3 regions of the Streptomyces thermocarboxydovorans genome follow, and region 2 is predicted to be linked to each of the others. Evidence: riboswitches for the same ligand, from Rfam matches in the RefSeq annotation. Region 2 holds a riboswitch; each other region holds the start of a gene.
The links. Region 2 has a riboswitch for cobalamin ahead of ABD198_RS11245 (ribonucleoside-diphosphate reductase subunit alpha). Riboswitches for the same ligand answer to the same signal wherever they lie in the genome.
Positions count from the first base shown of each region.

Region 1: linked by a shared signal. The riboswitch ahead of ABD198_RS07045 (cobalamin biosynthesis protein) and the one ahead of ABD198_RS11245 (ribonucleoside-diphosphate reductase subunit alpha) in region 2 are both predicted to bind cobalamin.
Region 3: linked by a shared signal. The riboswitch ahead of ABD198_RS04755 (energy-coupling factor ABC transporter permease) and the one ahead of ABD198_RS11245 (ribonucleoside-diphosphate reductase subunit alpha) in region 2 are both predicted to bind cobalamin.

Region 1 is NZ_BAAAGU010000011.1:2,939-9,866, forward strand. Features, by position in the region: gene ABD198_RS07035 (inorganic phosphate transporter) at 1-365, shown strand, start outside; gene ABD198_RS07040 (hypothetical protein) at 411-635, shown strand; cobalamin riboswitch at 763-902, shown strand; gene ABD198_RS07045 (cobalamin biosynthesis protein) at 1,036-1,977, shown strand; gene ABD198_RS07050 (cobyric acid synthase) at 1,974-3,509, shown strand; gene cobN (cobaltochelatase subunit CobN) at 3,506-6,928, shown strand, end outside.
Region 2 is NZ_BAAAGU010000019.1:32,936-39,863, forward strand. Features, by position in the region: gene ABD198_RS11225 (bifunctional albaflavenone monooxygenase/terpene synthase) at 1-39, shown strand, start outside; gene ABD198_RS11230 (GlxA family transcriptional regulator) at 88-1,050, opposite strand; gene ABD198_RS11235 (hypothetical protein) at 1,159-1,392, shown strand; gene ABD198_RS11240 (ribonucleotide-diphosphate reductase subunit beta) at 1,454-2,410, opposite strand; gene ABD198_RS11245 (ribonucleoside-diphosphate reductase subunit alpha) at 2,473-4,845, opposite strand; cobalamin riboswitch at 4,968-5,105, opposite strand; gene ABD198_RS11250 (GNAT family N-acetyltransferase) at 5,158-5,661, opposite strand; gene mctP (monocarboxylate uptake permease MctP) at 5,798-6,928, opposite strand, start outside.
Region 3 is NZ_BAAAGU010000007.1:64,664-71,591, forward strand. Features, by position in the region: gene ABD198_RS04725 (ATP-binding protein) at 1-180, opposite strand, end outside; gene ABD198_RS04730 (PAS domain S-box protein) at 206-1,480, opposite strand; gene ABD198_RS04735 (DUF1330 domain-containing protein) at 1,720-2,067, shown strand; gene ABD198_RS04740 (hypothetical protein) at 2,536-2,907, shown strand; gene ABD198_RS04745 (hypothetical protein) at 3,070-3,807, shown strand; partial or broken gene ABD198_RS04750 (beta-ketoacyl synthase N-terminal-like domain-containing protein) at 4,210-4,506, opposite strand; cobalamin riboswitch at 4,540-4,720, shown strand; gene ABD198_RS04755 (energy-coupling factor ABC transporter permease) at 4,751-5,458, shown strand; gene ABD198_RS04760 (energy-coupling factor ABC transporter substrate-binding protein) at 5,455-5,838, shown strand; gene cbiQ (cobalt ECF transporter T component CbiQ) at 5,843-6,592, shown strand; gene ABD198_RS04770 (energy-coupling factor ABC transporter ATP-binding protein) at 6,589-6,928, shown strand, end outside.

The DNA.
Region 1 (6,928 bases), on a different contig from region 2:
GGATGTTCGTCGCCTGGGGTCTGACGCTGCCCGCCGCCGCGCTCGTCGCCGCTCTCGCCGAGTGGGTCTGCGGCTTCGGCGACTGGGGCACCGTCCTGGTGGCCGTCTTCCTGGTCGCCTCCAGCGCCGCGATCTGGAAGATCTCCCGGCGCGAGGTGGTCGACCACACCAACGTCAACGCCCCCGAGACCCCGGCCGAGGAGCCGGCCGGCGTGGTGACCCAGGCCATCGCCGCCGTCACCCCGCCGCCCACCGGCGCCCTCGAGGAGGAGCTGACGGCCACCGTCTCTGCCCCCACCGCTCCTGCCCCCACCGCTCCGGCGCCCGCCGACCCGGCGAACCCGCCGGCGAAGACCACCGTCTGACCGCCCCGTCCCTCACCCGGGCTCACGAAGGAAAGCAGCAGAGCAATGAAGATCGACTGGGCGGCCCTCGGTTCCGTCTTCGGCGTCAGCCTCGTGGTCACGGTGGCACTGGTGGCGCTGTTCACACTCGGCATCACCGGCCTGTCCCGCCGCGAACGGGCCGCCGAGCAGGGCCGGTCCGCGGCCCTGGCGCTCACCGGTGCCTACGCCTGCTTCGCCGCCTGCGCGGCGGCGGTGGGCTACGGGATCTATCTGATCATGGCAGCCTGATCCCCGCGAGCGTTTCCGGAGGGTGGTGCGAGGCGATGCCTCGCACCACCCTTTCGCGCTCCCCCACCCGAACCCCTCTGTGGGCCTCAGCACACTTCAGCCTCGCAGGTCAACGGCAAGTTGACGGCCCTTCCGGGGGCGTGGTGGACTGCCGGAGCCAAGTGCGGCGGCAGGAGAGGAAGCCGGTGGAAGTCCGGCGCGGTCCCGCCACTGTCACCGGGGTGACCAACCCCGGGAGCCAGGAACTCTCACCGCCGGTCTCGTCGAACCAGGGCGCGGACACCCTGAGTGAGGACATATATCGCCATGCGCGGCTGCCTGTTGAGGTCGATCAGCGACGCACCGCCCCGTACCGGGGCACCCCGGAGCATTCCCACCGGATCCGTCACCGGCTGAACCCATGGGTGCCGATCGCGTGTTCGCGTACGGCTCCGCCGCCGGCTTCCTCGGCGACCTGCTGCTCGGCGATCCCCGCCGCGGGCATCCGGTCGCGGCTTTCGGGCGGGCCGCGGCTGCCGTGGAACGTGTGCTGTGGCGGGACCATCGCGGCTGGGGCGCCGCGCACACCGCCGTCTGCGTCGGCGGGACGGTCGCCCTGGGCGGCCTGGCCGCCCGCTGCGTACGCCGCTCCCCCGCCGCCTCTCTCGCCCTGACCGGCGTCGCCACCTGGGCCGTGGTGGGCGGCACCTCGCTCGCCCGGGAGGCCCGCGCCATCGCCCGTGCCCTTCAGGCCGGTGACGTGAAGGCGGCCCGGGCACGGCTGCCGCATCTGTGCGGGCGCGACCCGCAGGCGCTGGACGCCGACGGCATCGCCCGCGCGGTGGTGGAGTCCGTCGCCGAGAACACCTCCGACGCGGTGGTCGGCGCCCTGGTGTGGGGTGCCGTCGGCGGGGTGCCGGGGCTGCTCGGCTTCCGCGCCGTCAACACGCTGGACGCCATGGTCGGCCACAAGTCGCCGCGCTACCGCCGCTACGGCTGGGCGTCGGCCCGCCTTGACGACCTGGCGGGCTGGCCGGGGGCGCGGCTGACCGCCGCCCTGGCCGCGCTCGCCGGTCCGGACCCGAAGGGCGCGGTGCGGGCCTGGCGGGCGGACGCCGCCAAGCACCCGAGCCCCAACGCGGGCCCCGTGGAAGCCTCGTTCGCGGGCGCGCTGGGTGTGCGGCTCGGCGGCACGCTGTCCTACGGCGGGCGCATCGAGCACCGGCCGGTGCTCAACGGGCAGGGGCGCGCGGTGACCGTGCCCGACATCGAACGGGCGGTACGGCTCTCCCGAAGGGTCGGCTGGCTCGCGCTGGGCGCCGGCGCCGTGGCGCGCAGGCTCATGAAGGGACGGGGCGCATGAACGGTGGGGGGCTGCTGGTCGCCGGGACCACCTCGGACGCCGGCAAGAGCGTGGTGACCGCCGGCATCTGCCGCTGGCTGGTCCGTCAGGGCGTCAAGGTGGCGCCGTTCAAGGCGCAGAACATGTCGCTGAACTCGTTCGTGACCCGGGAGGGCGCCGAGATCGGCCGGGCGCAGGCCATGCAGGCGCAGGCCTGCCGGCTGGAGCCCACGGCGCTGATGAACCCGGTGCTGCTCAAGCCCGGCGGGGAGCAGAGCAGCCAGGTGGTGCTGCTCGGCAAACCGGTCGGCGAGCTGAGCGCACGCGGCTACCACGGCGGACGCCAACAGCGGCTGCTGGGCACCGTGCTGGACTGCCTTGCGCAGTTGCGGGGCACGTATGACGCGGTGATCTGTGAGGGGGCGGGCAGCCCGGCGGAGATCAATCTGCGCCGGACCGACATCGTGAACATGGGGATCGCGCGGGGCGCGCGGCTCCCCGTGCTGGTCGTCGGCGACATCGACCGCGGCGGTGTCTTCGCCTCCTTCTTCGGCACCGTCGCCCTGCTCTCCCGCGAGGACCAGAAGCTGGTCGCCGGCTTCCTGGTGAACAAGTTCCGCGGCGACGTGTCGCTGCTTCAGCCGGGCCTCGACATGCTGCACGGCCTCACCGGGCGGCGCACCTACGGGGTGCTGCCGTTCCGGCACGGGCTCGGCATCGACGAGGAGGACGGGCTGCGGGTCTCGCTGCGCGGCGCGGTGCGCGAGTCGCAGGTGGCCGCGCCGGTCGGCGAGGACGTGCTGCGGGTCGCGGTGTGCGCGGTGCCGCTGATGTCCAACTTCACCGACGTGGACGCGCTCGCCGCCGAACCGGGCGTCGTGGTGCGGTTCGTGGACCGTCCCGAGGAGCTGGCGGACGCCGACCTGGTGGTGGTCCCAGGAACCCGCGGCACCGTGCGGGCGCTTGAGTGGCTGCGCGAACGGGGCCTGGCGGAGGCGCTGGTGCGCCGGGCGGCCGAGGGACGTCCCGTGCTCGGCATCTGCGGCGGTTTCCAGATCCTCGGCGAGCACATCGAGGACGAGGTGGAGAGCCGCCGGGGCCGGGTGACCGGGCTCGGGATCCTGCCGGTACGGGTGCGGTTCGCCCGCGAGAAGACCCTTACCCGGCCCGCCGGCCAGGCCCTCGGAGAACGCGTCGAGGGCTACGAGATCCACCACGGCATCGCCGAAGTCCTCGGTGGTGAGACGTTCATCTCCGATGACCATGGACACAGCCTGGACGGCTGCCGGGTCGGGCACACCTGGGGCACCCACTGGCACGGCTCGCTGGAGTCGGACGGCTTCCGGCGTGCGTTCCTGCGCGAGGTGGCCGCCGCCGCGGGCCGCCGCTTCACACCCGCCCCCGACACCTCCTTCGCCGAGCTGCGCGAACAGCAGCTGGACCGGCTCGGCGACCTGATCGAACAGCACGCGGACACGGACGCGCTGTGGCGGCTCATCGAGTCCGGCGCGCCGCAAGGACTGCCCTTCATCCCACCGGGAGCGCCCGCATGAGCACTGTGTTGTTGTTGTCGACCGCCGACACCGATCTGCTGGCGGCGCGGGCCGGCGACGCCGAGTACCGGATCGGCAACCCGACCCGCGTGGACGTCACCGACGAGCTGCCCGCGCTGCTGGACGGCGCGGACATCGCCGTGGTGCGGCTGCTCGGCGGCAAGCGGGCCTGGGAGGACGGGCTGGCCGCGGTGAAGGCCTCGGGCGTCCCGGCCGTGCTGCTCGGCGGAGAGGCCGTGCCCGACGCCGAGCTGATGGCCGAGTCGACGGTGCCCGCCGGTGTGGTGGCCGAGGCGCTGCGCTACCTGGTCGAGGGCGGGCCGGACAACCTCACCCAGCTGGCCCGCTTTCTGTCCGACACCGTGCTGCTCACCGGCGAGGGCTTCGACGAGCCACGGAAGATGCCCGCCTTCGGCGTGCACGGCGAACGCCCCCTGCTCGACGGCCGCCCGACCGTCGGCGTGCTCTTCTACCGGGCGCACGAGCTGAGCGGCAACACCGCTTTCGTCGACACCCTGTGCGACGCGATCGAGGCCCGCGGCGCCAACGCCCTTCCCGTGTACTGCGGTTCACTGCGCGGCGCGGACCCGGAGCTGTACACGCTGCTGTCGAAGGCCGACGCGCTGGTCGCCACCGTGCTCGCCGCCGGCGGCACCCACGCCTCGCAGGCGTCCGCCGGCGGCGACGAAGAGACCTGGGACATCGGCGCCCTCGCCGACCTCAACATCCCCGTGCTGCAAGGACTGTGCCTGACCTCCCCGCGCGCCGCCTGGGAGGAGTCGGACGCCGCGCTGTCCCCCATGGACGCGGCGATGCAGGTCGCCATCCCGGAGTTCGACGGACGGCTGATCACCGTGCCGTTCTCCTTCAAGGAGCAGGGCCCGGACGACGTACCGGTGTACGTCGCCGACCCGGAGCGGGCCGCGCGGGTCGCCGGGATCGCCGTGCGCCATGCGGCGCTGCGGCACAAGCCGAACGCCGAGAAGAAGCTGGCGCTGGTCTTCACCGCCTACCCGACCAAGCACTCCCGGGTCGGCAACGCGGTCGGCCTGGACACCCCCGCCTCGGCCGTACGCGTCCTGGACGCGCTCCGCGACGCCGGCTACTCGCTCACCGACTACCCGTCCGGCGGCGACGAGCTGATCCACCGGCTGATCGAGGCCGGCGGTCACGACGTGGAGTGGCTGACCGAGGAGCAGCTGGCCGCGGCTCCCGCACGGGTGCCACTCGCCGACTACCGGGCCTGGTTCGACAAGCTCGACCCCGAGCTGCGGGAGGCGATGACCGAGGCATGGGGCGAACCGCCGGGCTCGCTCTATGTCGACGGTGACGACATCGTGCTGGCGGCCCTGCAGTTCGGGAACGTGGTCGTGATGATCCAGCCGCCGCGCGGCTTCGGGGAGAACCCCATCGCGATCTACCACGACCCCGACATGCCGCCCTCCCACCACTACTTGGCCGCCTACCGCTGGCTGGAGAACACCTTCGGCGCCGACGCCATCGTGCACATGGGCAAGCACGGCACCATGGAGTGGCTGCCCGGCAAGGGCCTCGGCCTGAGCGCGGGCTGCGCACCGGACGCGGTGCTCGGCGACCTGCCGCTGGTCTACCCGTTCATCGTCAACGACCCCGGCGAGGGCACCCAGGCCAAGCGCCGCGGACACGCCACCGTGGTGGACCATCTGGTCCCGCCGATGGCCCGCGCCGACACCTACGGCGACCTGGCCAAGCTGGAGCAGCTGCTCGACGAGTACGCCTTGGTCTCCGACCTGGACCCGGCGAAGGCACCGGCGGTACGGGCGCAGATCTGGACCCTGGTCAAGGCCGCCGAGCTCCACCACGACCTGCATGTGGACGAACAGCCGGACGACGACGAGTTCGACGAGTTCGTCATGCACATCGACGGCTACCTCTGTGAGATCAAGGACGTGCAGATCAGGGACGGCCTGCACGTCCTGGGCGGCGGCCCGGTCGGTGAGCCGCGCGTCAACCTGGTGCTGGCGGTGCTGCGCGCCTCCCAGGTGTGGGGCGGTCAGGCCGACGCGCTGCCCGGCCTGCGGGCCGCGCTGGCCGAGCACTTCGGGCTCGCGGAGAAGGAGCTGCTGGTCGAGCCGGGCGCCCCGGTGAAGGTGCCGGCGGAGCTGACCGACCTCGTCGACGGGCCCTCCCGTACGGCCGCCGACGCGATCGATCTGCTGGAGCAGCTGTGCCGCCGGATCGCCGAGGGCATGGAGGAGCGCGGCTGGGCGGCCGACCAGGCGCCGGACCTGGTGCGCGAGGTGCTGGGCACCGAACTCCCCGCCGCCGTGGCCGTGCTGCGCTTCGCCTGCGAGGAGGTCGTACCGCGCCTGGCCCGCACCACGGACGAGATCACCCACATCCTGCGGGCCCTGGACGGCGGTTACGTCCCCGCGGGCCCCTCCGGCTCCCCGACCCGCGGCCTGGTCAATGTCCTCCCCACCGGCCGCAACTTCTACTCCGTCGACCCCAAGGCGATCCCCTCCCGGCTGAGCTGGGAGGTCGGGCAGTCGCTCGCCGACTCGCTGGTCCAGCGGTATCTGCGGGACACCGGCGAGTATCCGAAGTCCGTCGGCCTCACCGTGTGGGGCACCTCCGCGATGCGCACCCAGGGCGACGACATCGCCGAGATCCTGGCCCTGCTGGGCTGCCGCCCGGTGTGGGACGACGCCTCGAGGCGGGTCACCGGCTTCGAGATCGTGCCGCTGAAGGAGCTGGGCCGGCCGCGCATCGACGTCACGGTCCGCATCTCCGGCTTCTTCCGGGACGCCTTCCCGCACGTGGTCGGACTGATCGACGACGCGGTACGCGCGGTGGCGGAGCTGGACGAGCCGGCCGAGTCCAACTACGTACGGGCGCACGTGGCGGAGGACACCGCCGCCCACGGCGACCGGCGGCGCGCGACGGCCCGCATCTTCGGCTCCAAGCCGGGCGCCTACGGGGCGGGCCTGCTGCCGCTCATCGACGCCCGCAACTGGCGCAGCGACGCGGACCTCGCCGAGGTGTACGCGGTGTGGGGCGGCTACGCCTACGGGCGCGGACTCGACGGACGCGCGGCACGCGGCGACATGGAGACGGCGTTCAAGCGGATCGCCGTGGCCGCGAAGAACGTCGACACCCGCGAGCACGATCTCGTCGACGCCGACGACTACTTCCAGTACCACGGCGGCATGGTCGCCATGGTGCGCCATCTGACCGGGGCGAGCCCCGAGGCGTACGTCGGCGACTCCGCCACACCGGACCAGGTGAAGACCCGCACCCTGGGCGAGGAGACGCACCGGGTGTTCCGGGCGCGGGTGGTCAACCCGCGCTGGATGGCGGCGATGAGACGGCACGGCTACAAGGGCGCCTTCGAGATGGCGGCGACCGTGGACTACCTGTTCGGGTACGACGCCACGGCC
Region 2 (6,928 bases):
CGGCCCAGGCGGCTGATGCTGCGGGCGCTGCCCCGCTGACCGGCCGACACCGGCGCGGCCCGCGTTGCTGACCGGCACGGCGCACGTTCAGGCGGCCTGAGTGCCCCTGAACGTGCGCCGGTAGGCCTGCGGGGTGGTCCCCACCGCGCGCACGAAGTGGTGGCGCAGCGCCGCGGCGTTGCCGAAGCCGGTGCGGCCCGCGATCGCGTCCACCGTCTCGTCGGTCTGCTCAAGCAGCTGCTGGGCGAGCAGCACCCGCTGGCGCAGGATCCAGCGGTAGGGCGTGGTGCCGGTCTCCTGCTGGAAGCGGCGGGCGAAGGTGCGCGGCGACATGTGGGCGCGGGCGGCGAGCTGCTCGACGGTGACCTCCTGGTCGAGATTGCGCTCCATCCACACCAGCACCTCGGCCACCGTGTCGCCGGAGTGCTGCGGCAGCGGGCGCTCGATGTACTGGGCCTGGCCGCCGTCGCGGTGCGGGGGCACCACCATGCGCCGGGCGATCTTGTTGGCCACCTCCGGGCCCTCCTCCTTGCGGACCAGGTGCAGGCAGGCGTCGATCCCGGCGGCGGTGCCCGCTGAGGTGATCACCGGGTCCTCGTCGACGTAGAGCACGTCCGGCTCCACCGTCAGATGCGGATACTGCCTGCTCAGCGTCTCGGCGTGGCGCCAGTGCACGGTGCAGCGGCGGCCGTCCAGCAGCCCGGCCGCGGCGAGCACGAAGACCCCGGAGCAGACGCTGAGCACCCGCGCGCCCCGGTCCACCGCCCGGCGCAGGGCCTTGAGCAGCTCCGGCGGGAACGTGCGGCTCTCGAAGCCGGACCCGGCCGGCACGGCGACCAGATCGGCCTCCTCCAGCCGCTCCAGACCGTGTTCCACCTGGAGGGTGAGGCCCGAGTTGCAGCGCAGCACGGGGCCCTCCGCCGAGGCCACGGCGAAGTCGTACACCGGCAGTCCCTCGTCGCTGCGGTCGATGCCGAAGACCTCGCAGACGACACCGAGTTCGAAGGGGTTCACGCCGTTCAGGAGGACGGCGGCCACATTGCGGAGCATGCTCCCAGTGTGCCTCGTCATTGGCAGGAAATCGAGGGTGTGCGGCAGTCCTGCCACTGTTTGTAAGGAGCGTCTGACGCGACAGTGGTGTCCATGGATACGGCACACATGGAAGCACTGATCGGAATGCTCGTCGTTCTCGCCCTGTTCGCCCTGATGGTCCTCCCCGCCGCGATCGGCATCGCGCACGAGCGGAGGATCGACCGTCAGCTCCGGCAGGCCGGGACCGCCAGGGACACGGCACGGGTCACGCCCCGGGCCCTCGCCGGCCACACGCCGGCCTCCGCCGGCCCCACGTCGCGCCGTGACGCCACCTCGCAGCACACCGCGCGAGCGGCGTGAGACGAGGTGGCACCCGGACGGACACCGGCCGAAGAGCCTTCCCGGAGACCGGGGAGGTCTCCTAGAAGTCCTCGTCCAGGTCGACCGTGCCCTCCACGGCGACCTGGTACGCGGACGGGCGCCGCTCGAAGAAGTTCGTCAGCTCCTGCACCCCCTGCAGCTCCATGAACGAGAACGGGTTCTCCGAGCCGTAGACGGGGGCGAAGCCCAGCCGGGTCAGCCGCTGGTCGGCGACGCACTCCAGGTACTGCCGCATCGACTCGGTGTTCATCCCCGGCAGCCCGTCGCCGCACAGGTCACGGGCGAACTGCAGCTCCGCCTCGACCGCCTCGCGCAGCATGTCGGTCACCTGCCGGCCCAGCTCCTCGTCGAAGAGCTCCGGCTCCTCCTTGCGCACGGTGTCGACCACGTCGAAGGCGAAGGACATGTGCATCGTCTCGTCGCGGAACACCCAGTTGGTGCCGGTCGCCAGCCCGTGCAGCAGGCCCCGGCTGCGGAACCAGTACACGTAGGCGAAGGCCCCGTAGAAGAACAGGCCCTCGATGCACGCCGCGAAGCAGATCAGGTTGAGCAGGAACCGGCGGCGGTCCTCCCTCGTGCGCAGCCGGTCGATCTCCTCCACCGAGTCCATCCACTTGAAGCAGAACCCGGCCTTCTCCCGGATCGACGGGATGTTCTCCACGGCCGCGAAGGCGGCGGCCCGGTCGTCCGGGTCGGGCAGATAGGTGTCCAGCAGCGTCAGATAGAACTGGACGTGGACGGCCTCCTCGAACAGCTGACGGCTCAGATACAGCCGCGCCTCGGGCGAGTTGATGTGTTTGTACAGCGTCAGCACCAGGTTGTTCGCCACGATCGAGTCGCCGGTGGCGAAGAACGCCACCAGCCTGCCGATCAGATGCTGCTCGGCCGGGCTGAGCTTGGCGAGGTCGGCCACGTCGGAGTGGAGGTCGACCTCCTCCACGGTCCAGGTGTTCTTGATGGCGTCCCGGTATCGCTCGTAGAAGTCGGGGTACCGCATCGGCCGCAGCGTCAGCTCGAAGCCGGGGTCGAGCAGGTTCTGGGGACGGGTGGTGCTGGTGGTCACTGGCATGCCTCGCAGGACTCGGGGTTCTCCAGGGAGCAGGCGACCGCCTCGGGATCGGCGGTGGGCTGCGCGGGGACGGTGGGCTGCTGCGCGCGGGCCGCGCGCGCGATCCGGGTCGCCGGGCGCGAACGCAGGTAGTACGTCGTCTTCAGGCCCGATTTCCAGGCGTACGCGTACATCGAGGAGAGCTTGCCGATGGTCGGCGTCTCCATGAACAGGTTCAGGGACTGGGACTGGTCCAGGAACGGGGTGCGGGCGGCGGCCATGTCGATCAGACCGCGCTGCGGGATCTCCCAGGCCGTGCGGTACAGCCGCCGCACGTCCTCGGGGATCCACTCGAAGCCCTGCACCGAGCCGTTCGCCTCGCGCAGCGCCTCCCGGGTGCGCGCGTCCCACACCCCGAGCCGCTTCAGATCCTCGACCAGGTAGGAGTTGACCTGCAGGAACTCACCGGAGAGCGTCTCGCGCTTGAACAGGTTGGACACCTGCGGCTCGATGCACTCGTAGACGCCCGCGATGGAGGCGATGGTGGCGGTCGGCGCGATCGCCAGCAGCAGCGAGTTGCGCAGGCCGGTGGAGGCGATCCGCTCCCGCAGCGCCGCCCAGCGTTCCGGCCAGGCGAACTCGACGTCGTAGTGGTCGGGATGCAGCACACCCCGGGCCGTGCGGGTCTTCCCCCAGGCGGGCAGCGGCCCGTTGCGCTCGGCCAGGCCGGCGGAGGCCTCGTAGGCGGCGAGCATGATCCGCTCGGCGATCTTCGTGGACAGCGCCTTCGCCTCGGGGGAGTCGAAGGGCAGGCGCAGCTTGAAGAAGACGTCCTGCAGCCCCATCGCGCCGAGGCCCACCGGCCGCCACTTGGCGTTGGAGCGCGCCGCCTGCTCGGTCGGGTAGAAGTTGATGTCGACGACCCGGTCGAGGAAGGTCACGGCCGTGCGCACGGTCTCGTCCAGCCGCTGCCAGTCGATGTCCCCGGCCGCCGGGTCGGCGAACGCGCCGAGATTGACCGACCCCAGGTTGCACACCGCCGTCTCGCCGTCGCCGGTGACCTCCAGGATCTCCGTGCAGAGGTTGGAGGAGTGGATCACCTGGCCGGGCTCGGCGGTCTGGTTGGCGGTGCGGTTGGCGGCGTCCTTGAAGGTCATCCAGCCGTTGCCGGTCTGCGCCAGGGTGCGCATCATCCGCCCGTACAGCTCACGCGCGGGCAGGGTCTTCCTCGCCAGGCCCGCCGCCTCCGCCCTGCGGTAGGCCGCGTCGAACTCCTCGCCCCACAGGTCGACCAGCTCGGGCACGTCCGAGGGCGAGAACAGCGACCACTGCTCGTCGGCGCTGACCCGCCGCATGAACTCGTCCGGCACCCAGTGCGCCAGGTTCAGATTGTGCGTGCGCCGGGCGTCCTCACCCGTGTTGTCGCGCAGTTCCAGGAACTCCTCGATGTCCGAGTGCCAGGTCTCCAGGTACACCGCCGCCGCGCCCTTGCGCCGGCCGCCCTGGTTCACCGCGGCCACCGAGGCGTCCAGCGTCTTCAGGAACGGCACGATGCCGTTGGAGTGCCCGTTGGTGCCCCGGATCAGCGAACCCCGGGAGCGGATGCGGGAGTACGACAGCCCGATGCCGCCGGCGTGCTTCGAGAGGCGGGCCACCTGGTGGTAGCGGTCGTAGATGGAGTCCAGCTCGTCCTTGGGGGAGTCCAGCAGATAGCAGGAGGACATCTGCGGGTGACGGGTGCCGGAGTTGAACAGCGTGGGGGAGGAGGGCAGATAGTCCAGCCGGCTCATCAGCCGGTACAGCGCCGCGACCTCCTCCAGCGCGCGGACGGTGTCGTCCTCGGCGAGACCGGCGGCCACCCGCAGCAGGAAGTGCTGGGGCGTCTCGATCACCTTGCGGGTGATCGGGTGCCGCAGCAGATAGCGGCTGTGCAGGGTGCGCAGGCCGAAGTAGCCGAAGCGGTCGTCGGCGCCGGTGTCGATCAGCGCGTCCAGGCGCTCGGCGTGCCGCCGGACGAACGCGGCGGTCCGGTCCGCGATGAGGCCCTCGCGGTGACCGGTCGCGACGGAGGTGGTGAACGAAGTGACGCCCTGGGAGGCGGCCTCGGCGCGGATGCCGATGGTCAGCAGCCGGGCGGCGAGCCGGGAGTAGGCGGGGTCCTCGGAGATCAGCCCCGCCGCCGCCTCGGTGGCCAGCTCCCGCAGCTCAGCCTCGTCGGCGCGGGCGGACCGGCCGCGCAGCGCGGCGGCGGCCACCCGGCCGGGGTCGGCGTCGGGCAGGTCGGCGGTCAGCTCGGTCAGGGTCCGCAGCAGCGCGGCACCGGGGCCGTCGCCCGCCTCGGTCACGTCGATCGCTGAAGCCGGATCGGCTGGCGCGATGGTCACGTGGGGTCTCCCTCGCTCGGCACAGGGGCCTCGTCGAGGGCAGGAGGCAGCTCACGAGCGCACACGGCGCCGCGTCCACCGGCCCATTCCGCGAGGCCCGGACGTCAGGGCACCCGACCGGACGGCCGGGCGCACTGTCGGCAGGTCCTCGGACTTGGCCCGTGGCACGCACACGAGAGGCGGGCAGGCACGAGTACACCGTTGCGGGACAGTTCCGGATTCGCACCGGATTCCCCTGCGGCGACAGCGAGCATGAGCATACATCTTGTGCCGGGTGGTGCGAGCACCCCCATATGTTGTGCCGCGATGCTGTCAGAGCGTCAGTTCATAGGTGAGCAGCGTGAGGTCGTCCAGGTGCGGGACCGGATTCCAGTCCCGCTCGGGGGTGCGGACGAACCCGAGCCGTTCGTAGATGCGGTGCGCCGCATGCATCGACGCCTGCGTGGACAGCACCATCCGCTCGCACCCGAGCGCCCGCGCCCGCTCCACACAGGCACGCACCAGGGCCTCCCCGGCGCCCCGCCCCCGGCCGGCCCGGTCCACCGCGAGCATCCGTATCTCGGCCTCGCCCGGCCCGGCGATGTCCGCCATCGGCCCTCCGTCCGGCACGAACGTCACCCCGCCCAGCAGCCGCCCCCGCTCCTCGGCGACCAGCACCTCGGCTGCCGCCGCCCGCTTGGCCACGTCCCGCAGCTCGCCCAGGTAGGCGTCGCTCTCCCCGAAGTCCAGCAGCCCGTCGTCGAGATAGGCCCGGGCGGTGATCTCCCCCAGCTCCTCGTACTCCTCGGCCTGCACCGGCCTGATGACGATGTCCATGGAGCGAGTCTGCCGCACGGGTACGACAACGGGCCGCCGGATCTCTCCGGCGGCCCGTGCCCGGCCCACGACGGCGCGGGAACCGCGCTCAGCGCATCAGTGCGTCAGCGCGTCAGCGCATCGGAGCGTCAGCGCGTCAGTGCTCGGCGGCCGCGGTGGCCGGCGGCAGCTCCACCTGGACACCGGGGTCGCCCGCGTCCGCCGTGTAGTCCGACGGCTGGGTCTCGTCGTTGCCCTCGGGCGCCTTGACCGCCTTGAACACGAAGGTCAGGACCACAGTCACCAGGACGTTGATCACAAAGGCGGTGAGACCGATGTACCCGATCTCGCCGATGCCCGGGATCTCGTCCGCGGAACCGCCGAAGTGCTTCTGCGTCGGCGAGGACACCCCGTACGCGGCGGCCGTGCCGTAGATCATGCCGACCGCCCAGCCGGCCAGCAGCGCCCACCGGTGGAACCAGCGGGTGAACAGGCCGCCCACCAGCGCCGGGAAGGTCTGCAGGATCCAGATGCCGCCGAGCAGCTGGAAGTTGATCGCCACCGTCTTGTCCATGGTCAGGACGAAGACCAGCGCACCCACCTTCACCAGCAGCGAGACCAGCTTGGACACCCGCGTCTCGTCCTTGGGTGTGGCGTCGGGCTTGATGAAGTCCTTGTAGATGTTGCGGGTGAACAGGTTCGCCGCCGCGATCGACATGATCGCCGCCGGCACCAGCGCGCCGATGCCGATCGCCGCGAAGGCCACACCCGCGAACCAGTCCGGGAACATGTTCTCGAACAGCTGCGGGATCGCCAGCTGGCCGTTCTGCACCTTCACCCCGGCCGCGATCGCCATGAAGCCGAGCAGCGCCAGCAGGCCCAGCATCAGGGAGTACAGCGGCAGGATCGTGGTGTTGCGGCGGATCACCTCACGGCTGCGCGAGGACAGCGTCGCCGTGATCGAGTGCGGGTACATGAACAGCGCCAGCGCCGAACCGAACGCCAGCGTCGCGTACGTCCACTGGCCCGCGTCGCCCGGCACCAGCGCACCGCGCGGCTGGCCGGTGGCCGGGTTGGTCTCGCCGAACGCCTTGCTCGCGCTGGCGAAGATGTCGTCGAACCCGCCCAGCTTGATCGGGATGTAGATGATCGCCACCGCGATCACCAGGTAGATCAGCGTGTCCTTGACGAACGCGATCAGCGCGGGCGCCCGCAGACCGGACGAGTAGGTGTACGCGGCCAGTACACCGAAGGCGATCAGCAGCGGCAGGTCCTTGATGAACCAGTT
Region 3 (6,928 bases), on a different contig from region 2:
CGGTGTGCGGGTGGTGAGCAGCGAGCCGCAGGTGGACGTCAGCTGGCGGATCCGGTCCTCGATGTCGCAGTCGGGGGTCTCTATCAGGCCGTCGGTGTACAGCACCAGGGTCGCGCCGGGCGGGACCGGGGACGTGGACTGCTCGTACAGGACGTCGCCGACGCCGAGGGGTGCGTTCACCGAGGCGGGCAGCGGGCGTGCCGCCTCACCGGGCGCGGCGAACCAGGACCGGGAGGTGGCCGGCGGAGCACAGGGTCACCTCGCCCTCGTCGGCGGCGACGACCAGGTAGCAGCAGGTGACCAGCTGGTCGGGGACGTCCAGGTCGGCCACGCAGGTGTCCAGGGTCTGCATCAGCCCCTGGGGCTGCATGCCGGTCTTGGCCAACGCGTGGGCCGCCGAGCGCAGTTGACCCATCACGGCGGCCGCCTCCAGGCCGCGGCCCATCACATCGCCGATCAGGACACCGACCCGGCCGGCGCCGAGCGGGACGAGGTCGAACCAGTCGCCGCCCACCCCGGCGCCCTGGGTGGCGGGCCGGTAGCGGCTGGCGGTGACGAGTTCGGGGACGGCGGGCGGCGTGCCCATCAGGCTGCGCTGCAGGGTGAGGGCGACATGGCGCTGCTGTTCGTACAGCTCGGTCAGCTTCGCCTCGGCCCGCTTGCGGTCGCTGATGTCGCGGACGATGGCGCAGGCGCCGATGACCGTGCCGTCCGGGGCCCGCCGCGGCCACACGGTGACGTCGACGTCCAGCAGGGCGCCGCTCTTGGTGACGCGCAGGGTCTCGAAGTGCTCCACCTTCTCACCGCGCCGCAGGCGGCTGAGCAGCGCGGTGACCTCCTCGTGCCGGTCGTCCGGGGCGAGCAGGGACACATGCCGGCCCGTCGCCTCGGCGGCCGTGTATCCGTACAGCCGCTGGGCGGCCGTGTTCCAGTAGGTGATGTACCCGTCGAGCGTCTTGGCGAGGATGGCGTCCTGGGAGGACTCCACCAGCGAGGCCAGTTCGCTGATGCGCTCCTCGGCGGCCTTGCGGTCGCTGACGTCGCGCACGGCGGCCGACACGAGCAGCCCTTCGGTGGTCTCCAGGGGGCTGAGGCTGATCTCGACCGGGAACTCGCTGCCGTCCCGGCGCAGTCCGTACAGGTCCAGCCCGGCCCCCATGGGACGGACCTGCCGGTTCGCGGCGTAAGCGCTGCGGTGCTGCGTGTGGTGACCGCGCAGCCGGTGCGGGACGAGCAGTTCGACGGACTGGCCGAGGAGTTCCTCGCGCCGGTAGCCGAAGAGCGCCTCGGTCTGGGCGTTGACCAGCTTGATGGTTCCCGTGTCGTCGACGATGACCATGGCGTCCGGTGCCGCTTCCAGCAGCCCGCGGAAACGCTCCTCCGCGGTTCCCGGCGCGCCGGGCTGCGAGGGGATCACCTGGGTGCCCGGTTCCCGGGCGGCGACGGGACAGGTGGCCGTCGCGTCGGTCTTGTTCTTCATGTCGGACCCAGCCGTGCTGCCGCCAGTGGTAAGGGCCCATCCCAGCACGCACGGACGCGGGCCACGCGGGCTTGTCGCCAACTGTCGCTATGGGGCCGAACCTGACGGTTCGGTGAGCGGCGGGGGCAGCGAATGGTCACTCGGGGTCCATTACCCGAAAGGTAATCGACCGCCTGTGCGGTTGCTGCCATGATCGGCGGCATACGGATTCCGACCGACCGATCGACCGGAGGGGCACCATGACCGCCTACGCCATCGCCCGGCTGCACCGGGTCACGCCGCATGCGGACGTCGCCGAGTACATCGAGCGCATCCAGGGCACCTTCGAGCCGTACGGCGGTCGTTTCCTGGTGCACGGCAGGCAGCACGAGGTGGTGGAGGGGGACTGGCCCGGGAATGTCGTGATGATCGCCTTTCCGGGGATCGCCGAGGCGCGGGCGTGGTGGAGCTCCCCCGCCTACCGGGAGATCGCCCCGCTGCGCACCCGGCACAGCGAGGCCGACATCGTCCTGGTCGAGGGCGTCCCCGAGGACTACGACCCGAAGGTCACGGCCCAGGCCGTGCGGGAGAGCCTCGACGTCGGGTGAGACGACACCGGGTGAGGCGGTCCCGGTCGCCGAGCTGGAGGGGCACGAGGGCGTAGTCGCCGGCCATGCCGCTGCCCGCCCATGCTGCCGCGGCTGGTGACCAGGACGCAGCAGCGGGGGGTGCCCGGCAGCAGCGGGCGGATCTGGGAGAACGAGCGGGCGTTGTCGAGGACGTTCAGCACCCGCCGGCCGTCCGGCACGCTGCGGAACAGGGCGGTGCGTTCCACCTGGTCGGCGGAGATCTGCGGGCCCGGCACGCCGGGGGCGCGCAGGAAGCGGTGGAGGACGGCGCTCGGCTTGCGCGGGGCCTGCTCCTCGTCGTAGCCGTGTCGGCGAAGAGCTGCCCGTCGGGAAAGCGGGCGTGCACCTGGTGGGCCCAGTGGACGGCGAGGGCGGTCTTGCCGACGCCGCCGGTGCAGGTGATCGATCCCGCTCGATGCGCTCCCGCGCCGTCAGCTTCCCCTTGGCGTGCTGCGCCGCCGTCGCCTTCTCGCCCGGGCCGGCGAGAACGTCGCGGCGGATGCGGTCGAGCTCGGCGATCCACTCGTGCAGGGTCATCACCGGCTCCCTTGCCGGATCAGCACCGTCCTGGGCCACGGCGAGAAGCCGTTTCTCCACGCGTTCCAGGGATTCCCGCAACCGGCGTTCCAGTTCGGCGTCGTGCAGGGGGATCCGGTCGAGCAGGCCGCTGGTCTCCCGGATTTCGCCCGGATGTCCGCCGTGGTCCCGCTCAGCTGCCGCACGCTCATCGGAAACCCTTCCGACACGGGAGGGGTGGCGGATGCGCACATTCGGATCACCACTGTCCGTACCGGTCCCGGAGCGCCTCAACTGCGCTGACATGAAGGTGCTGCACGGCGGGTCCTCCCGCGGGGAACGCAGACCGTCAGCTTTCTGCCACATTCCGGGCGACCGCCCCGCAATCGCGGGCGCGAGGTTACGTTTCCTTCCGGAATGGTCCGCGTCGAACTTTTCTGAAAGGAACGGGAATTGCGTATCCGAATGGCTCTCGGCACGATGCTCGCCGCCGCCGTGCTCACCGTCATGGCGCCCGCCGCACGGGCGGCCGGCGGCGACGAGGCACGGCCCACCGAGCGGTCCTGCGGCACGCTGCGGCTGACGGGCTCGCTGCCGGTGCCGCCCGCGGGGATGGCGGTGGAGCGGGAGGTGTCGATCGGCGCGGACTGCACGGCCCGGTACGGCACGGTGCGGATGGTGCCGGCCGGCAAGGCCGAGGGCGCGGCGGCCCGGACCATGGCGGCGGCGTCCGGCACGAAGAAGGCAGCGTCCGGCGCGACGGCGGCGTCCGGCACGAAGGCGGCGTCCGGCACGAAGGCGGACGGCACTCACCGGGTGTCGAGCTGGAACGAGATGTACGACTGCTGCAACATCCGGATGACCGGCCTGTACACGGCCTCCGAGTGGACCACCGGCGGCAGCCGGGTCGCGGCCGCTTCGACCGGGGCCACCCAGCAGTTCAACCGCGAGCCGTGGAACGCCGGCTGGTCGCTGGTCTCGGCCCGCAGCGACACCGACTGCAGCGCCGACTGCGCGGTCTCCCGCACCGAGGCGCACGCGGACTTCGGCTACCGGGGCATCTTCGACCCGACCGGCTCCTGGTACGCCAACACCCACCACTCCTACGTGGACCTCGCCGCCGACGGCACCGCCTCATGCCGCTTCGACGTGGAGGCGCGGCACACCTTCGCCGGCTGGAACTGGCGCCACGGCTGCGCCTGACGGGCGGCGGCAGCAACCTGTCACGGACGCGGCAGCGGTGCGACGGCGCTTCCTGCACTCGCCGGGACCTTTTCAGTCTCGCCCGCCGTGCCGGGGCAGGACGGGCACGTCGCCCGCTGGTGGATCCCGGACCCCGAGTGCGCCTCCCTGGGCGTCCTCTGAGCACCCCCGGGCGACTTCTCCCCGGTGAGACCAGTTCGCCGCCCTCCTCGGACACCACGGACTCGATGCGGCCGAGTTCGATGCCGGCGGCCCGTTCGCTCCCCAGGGTGGCGCAGAACGTGCCCCCGGCGGCCATGGGGTTCAGATAGCGCGCCTTCAGCTCCTCGCTGCCGTACAGCTGCACCATGCTGGTGCCGAGCACCGAGATGAAGAGGGTGAAGGCCGCTCCGGCGTCGCCGTATCGACCGCGTCGGCCTCGGCCGGGGTGAGCCCGGCGGAGGCGAGGGCGTGGCGGATGACGCGTTCCTGGGAGGGGCCGTTGGGTGCGGTGAGGCCGTTGCTCTCGCCGTCCTGGTTGACGGCGCTGCCGCGCGGCACGGCCAGCACCCGGCGTCCCTCGCGGCGGGCGTCGGACAGCCGCTGCAGCACCAGCACGCCGACGCGCTCGGACCAGCCGGTGCCGTCGGCGTCGTCGGAGAACGCCTTGCAGCGGCCGTCGGCGGCCAGCCCGCCCTGCCGGGCGAACTCCACGCGCCCCGGTGGCGGCTTGTCACCGGGCCGTGACGCGAACTACTGTCACCACGCCTTGGTGACGGGAAACCGGTGTGATGCCGGTGCGGCCCTCGCCACTGTGATCGGGAAGTCCGGCTCCGGTCCTCACGGACAGCCACTGGGTCTTGGGACCCGGGAAGGCGGAGCACGGGCGGTGGTACCCGTCAGCCAGGAGACCGGCCAAGGCACGTCAACCATCCACGAGGTGCTGGAGAGGGTCTGCTGAGCCATGCACATAGCCGAGGGTTTTCTGCCACCGGCGCACGCGGTCGCCTGGGGCGTCGCAGCGGCGCCGTTCGTGATCCACGGAGCCCGGTCGCTCATCCGTGAAGTGAGGGAACACCCCGAGAGCACGCTGCTGCTGGGCGCGTCGGGAGCCTTCACCTTCGTTCTGTCGGCGCTGAAACTGCCCTCGGTGACCGGGAGTTGCTCCCATCCCACCGGTACCGGGCTGGGAGCGATCCTGTTCCGGCCGCCGGTGATGGCGGTGCTGGGCACCATCACCCTGCTGTTCCAGTCGCTGCTGCTCGCCCACGGCGGCCTGACCACGCTGGGCGCCAACGTGTTCTCCATGGCGGTCGTCGGACCCTGGGCCGGTTACGCCGTGTACGGGCTGCTGCGGCGCTACGACGTGCCGCTGATGGCCGCCGTGTTCTGCGGCGCGTTCCTCGCCGACCTGTCGACGTACTGCGTGACCAGTGTGCAGCTGGCGCTGGCCTTCCCGGACCCGGGCAGCGGATTCCTGGGCGCGCTCGGCAAGTTCGGCTCCATCTTCGCGGTGACGCAGATCCCGCTGGCGGTCAGCGAGGGGCTGCTGACCGTGCTGGTGATGCGGATGCTGGTGCAGTCCAGCAGGGGCGAACTGACCCGGCTGGGTGTGCTGGTGGCCGGGGCGGGGTCCGCCCGCACCGCGGAGCGGAAGGCGGTGGCCCGGTGAAGCGCGGCACCCGGATCAACCTTCTGCTGCTGCTCGCGGTGGCCGCGCTCGCCGTGCTGCCGCTGGTGCTCGGGCTCGGCGACCACAAGGAGGAGCCGTTCGCCGGGGCGGACGGGGAGGCGGAGACCGCGATCACCGAGCTGGACCCCGACTACGAGCCGTGGTTCTCCCCGCTGTACGAGCCTCCGTCCGCCGAGATCGAGTCGGCCCTGTTCGCCCTGCAGGCCGCGATCGGCGCCGGGGTCCTCGCCTACTACTTCGGTCTGCGGCGGGGCCGCCGCCAGGGCGAGGCCAGGGCGCTGGTCCGCACCGAACCGGAGCACGAGCCCGCGGGCGACGGGGGCGGCGGCGACGAGACCGCGTCCCGGCCGCGGAGCTGACCGGGTGCTGTCGATCGACGCGGCGGCGCACAGCAGTCGCTGGCGCCGCCGGCATCCCGTGGACAAGGCGGTGCTCGGTCTTGGCCTGACGGTGCTGGCGATCTCGCTGCCGCCGTGGCCGGGCGCGGCGCTGGTGATCGCGGCCGCGCTCGTCGGGCTGCTGGGGCCGGCGGGCGTGCCGGCGCGGCGGCTGTGGCGCGCCTGGCGGGTGCCGCTGGGCTTCTGTGTCACCGGGGCGCTCACCCTGCTGGTGCGGGTGGGCGGGCCCGGCGGTTTCCTGGCGCTCGCCGGCGACGGGCCGCTGCGCGCCGGGGAGTTGCTGCTGCGCACCTCGGCCGCCTCGCTGGGCGTGCTGCTGTTCGCGTTCACCACCCCCATGTCCGATCTGCTGCCCCGCCTGGTCCGGGCCGGGGTGCCGGCGCCGCTGGTGGACGTGGCGCTGGTGACGTACCGCATGAGCTTTCTGCTGCTCGACTCGGTGCGGCGGATCCGGGAGGCGCAGGCGGCCCGGCTGGGGCACACCACCCGCGCGGCCACCTGGCGTTCGCTCGGCGGTCTCGGCGCCACCGCGTTCGTCCGGTCCTTCGACCGGGCGGCCCGGCTCCAGGCGGGACTCGCCGGGCGCGGCTACGACGGCACCCTGCGTGTGCTGGTCCCCGAGGCGCGCGTCTCCGTCCGCTTCACGGCGGCGAGCCTCGCCCTGCTGGCGGCGCTGACCGCCCTCACCTTCGTCCTGGAAAGGCCCCTGTCGTGACCGAACCGGCCCTGGTCGCCCTGCGGGGCGCGTCGTTCGCCTACGAGGACGGGCCGCTGGTGCTCAGCGGCCTCGACTTCGAGGTCCCCGAGGGCCGCGCGCTGGCGCTGCTGGGGCGCAACGGCAGCGGCAAGACCACGCTGATGCGGCTGCTCAGCGGCGGACTGCGACCGCTGGAGGGCGAGTTGACCGTCGGGGGCCGGCCGGTGCGTCACGACCGCAAGGGGCTGACCCGGCTGCGGACCACCGTGCAGCTGGTGGTGCAGGACCCCGACGACCAGCTCTTCGCCGCCTCCGTCGGCCAGGACGTGTCGTTCGGGCCGCTGAACCTCGGGC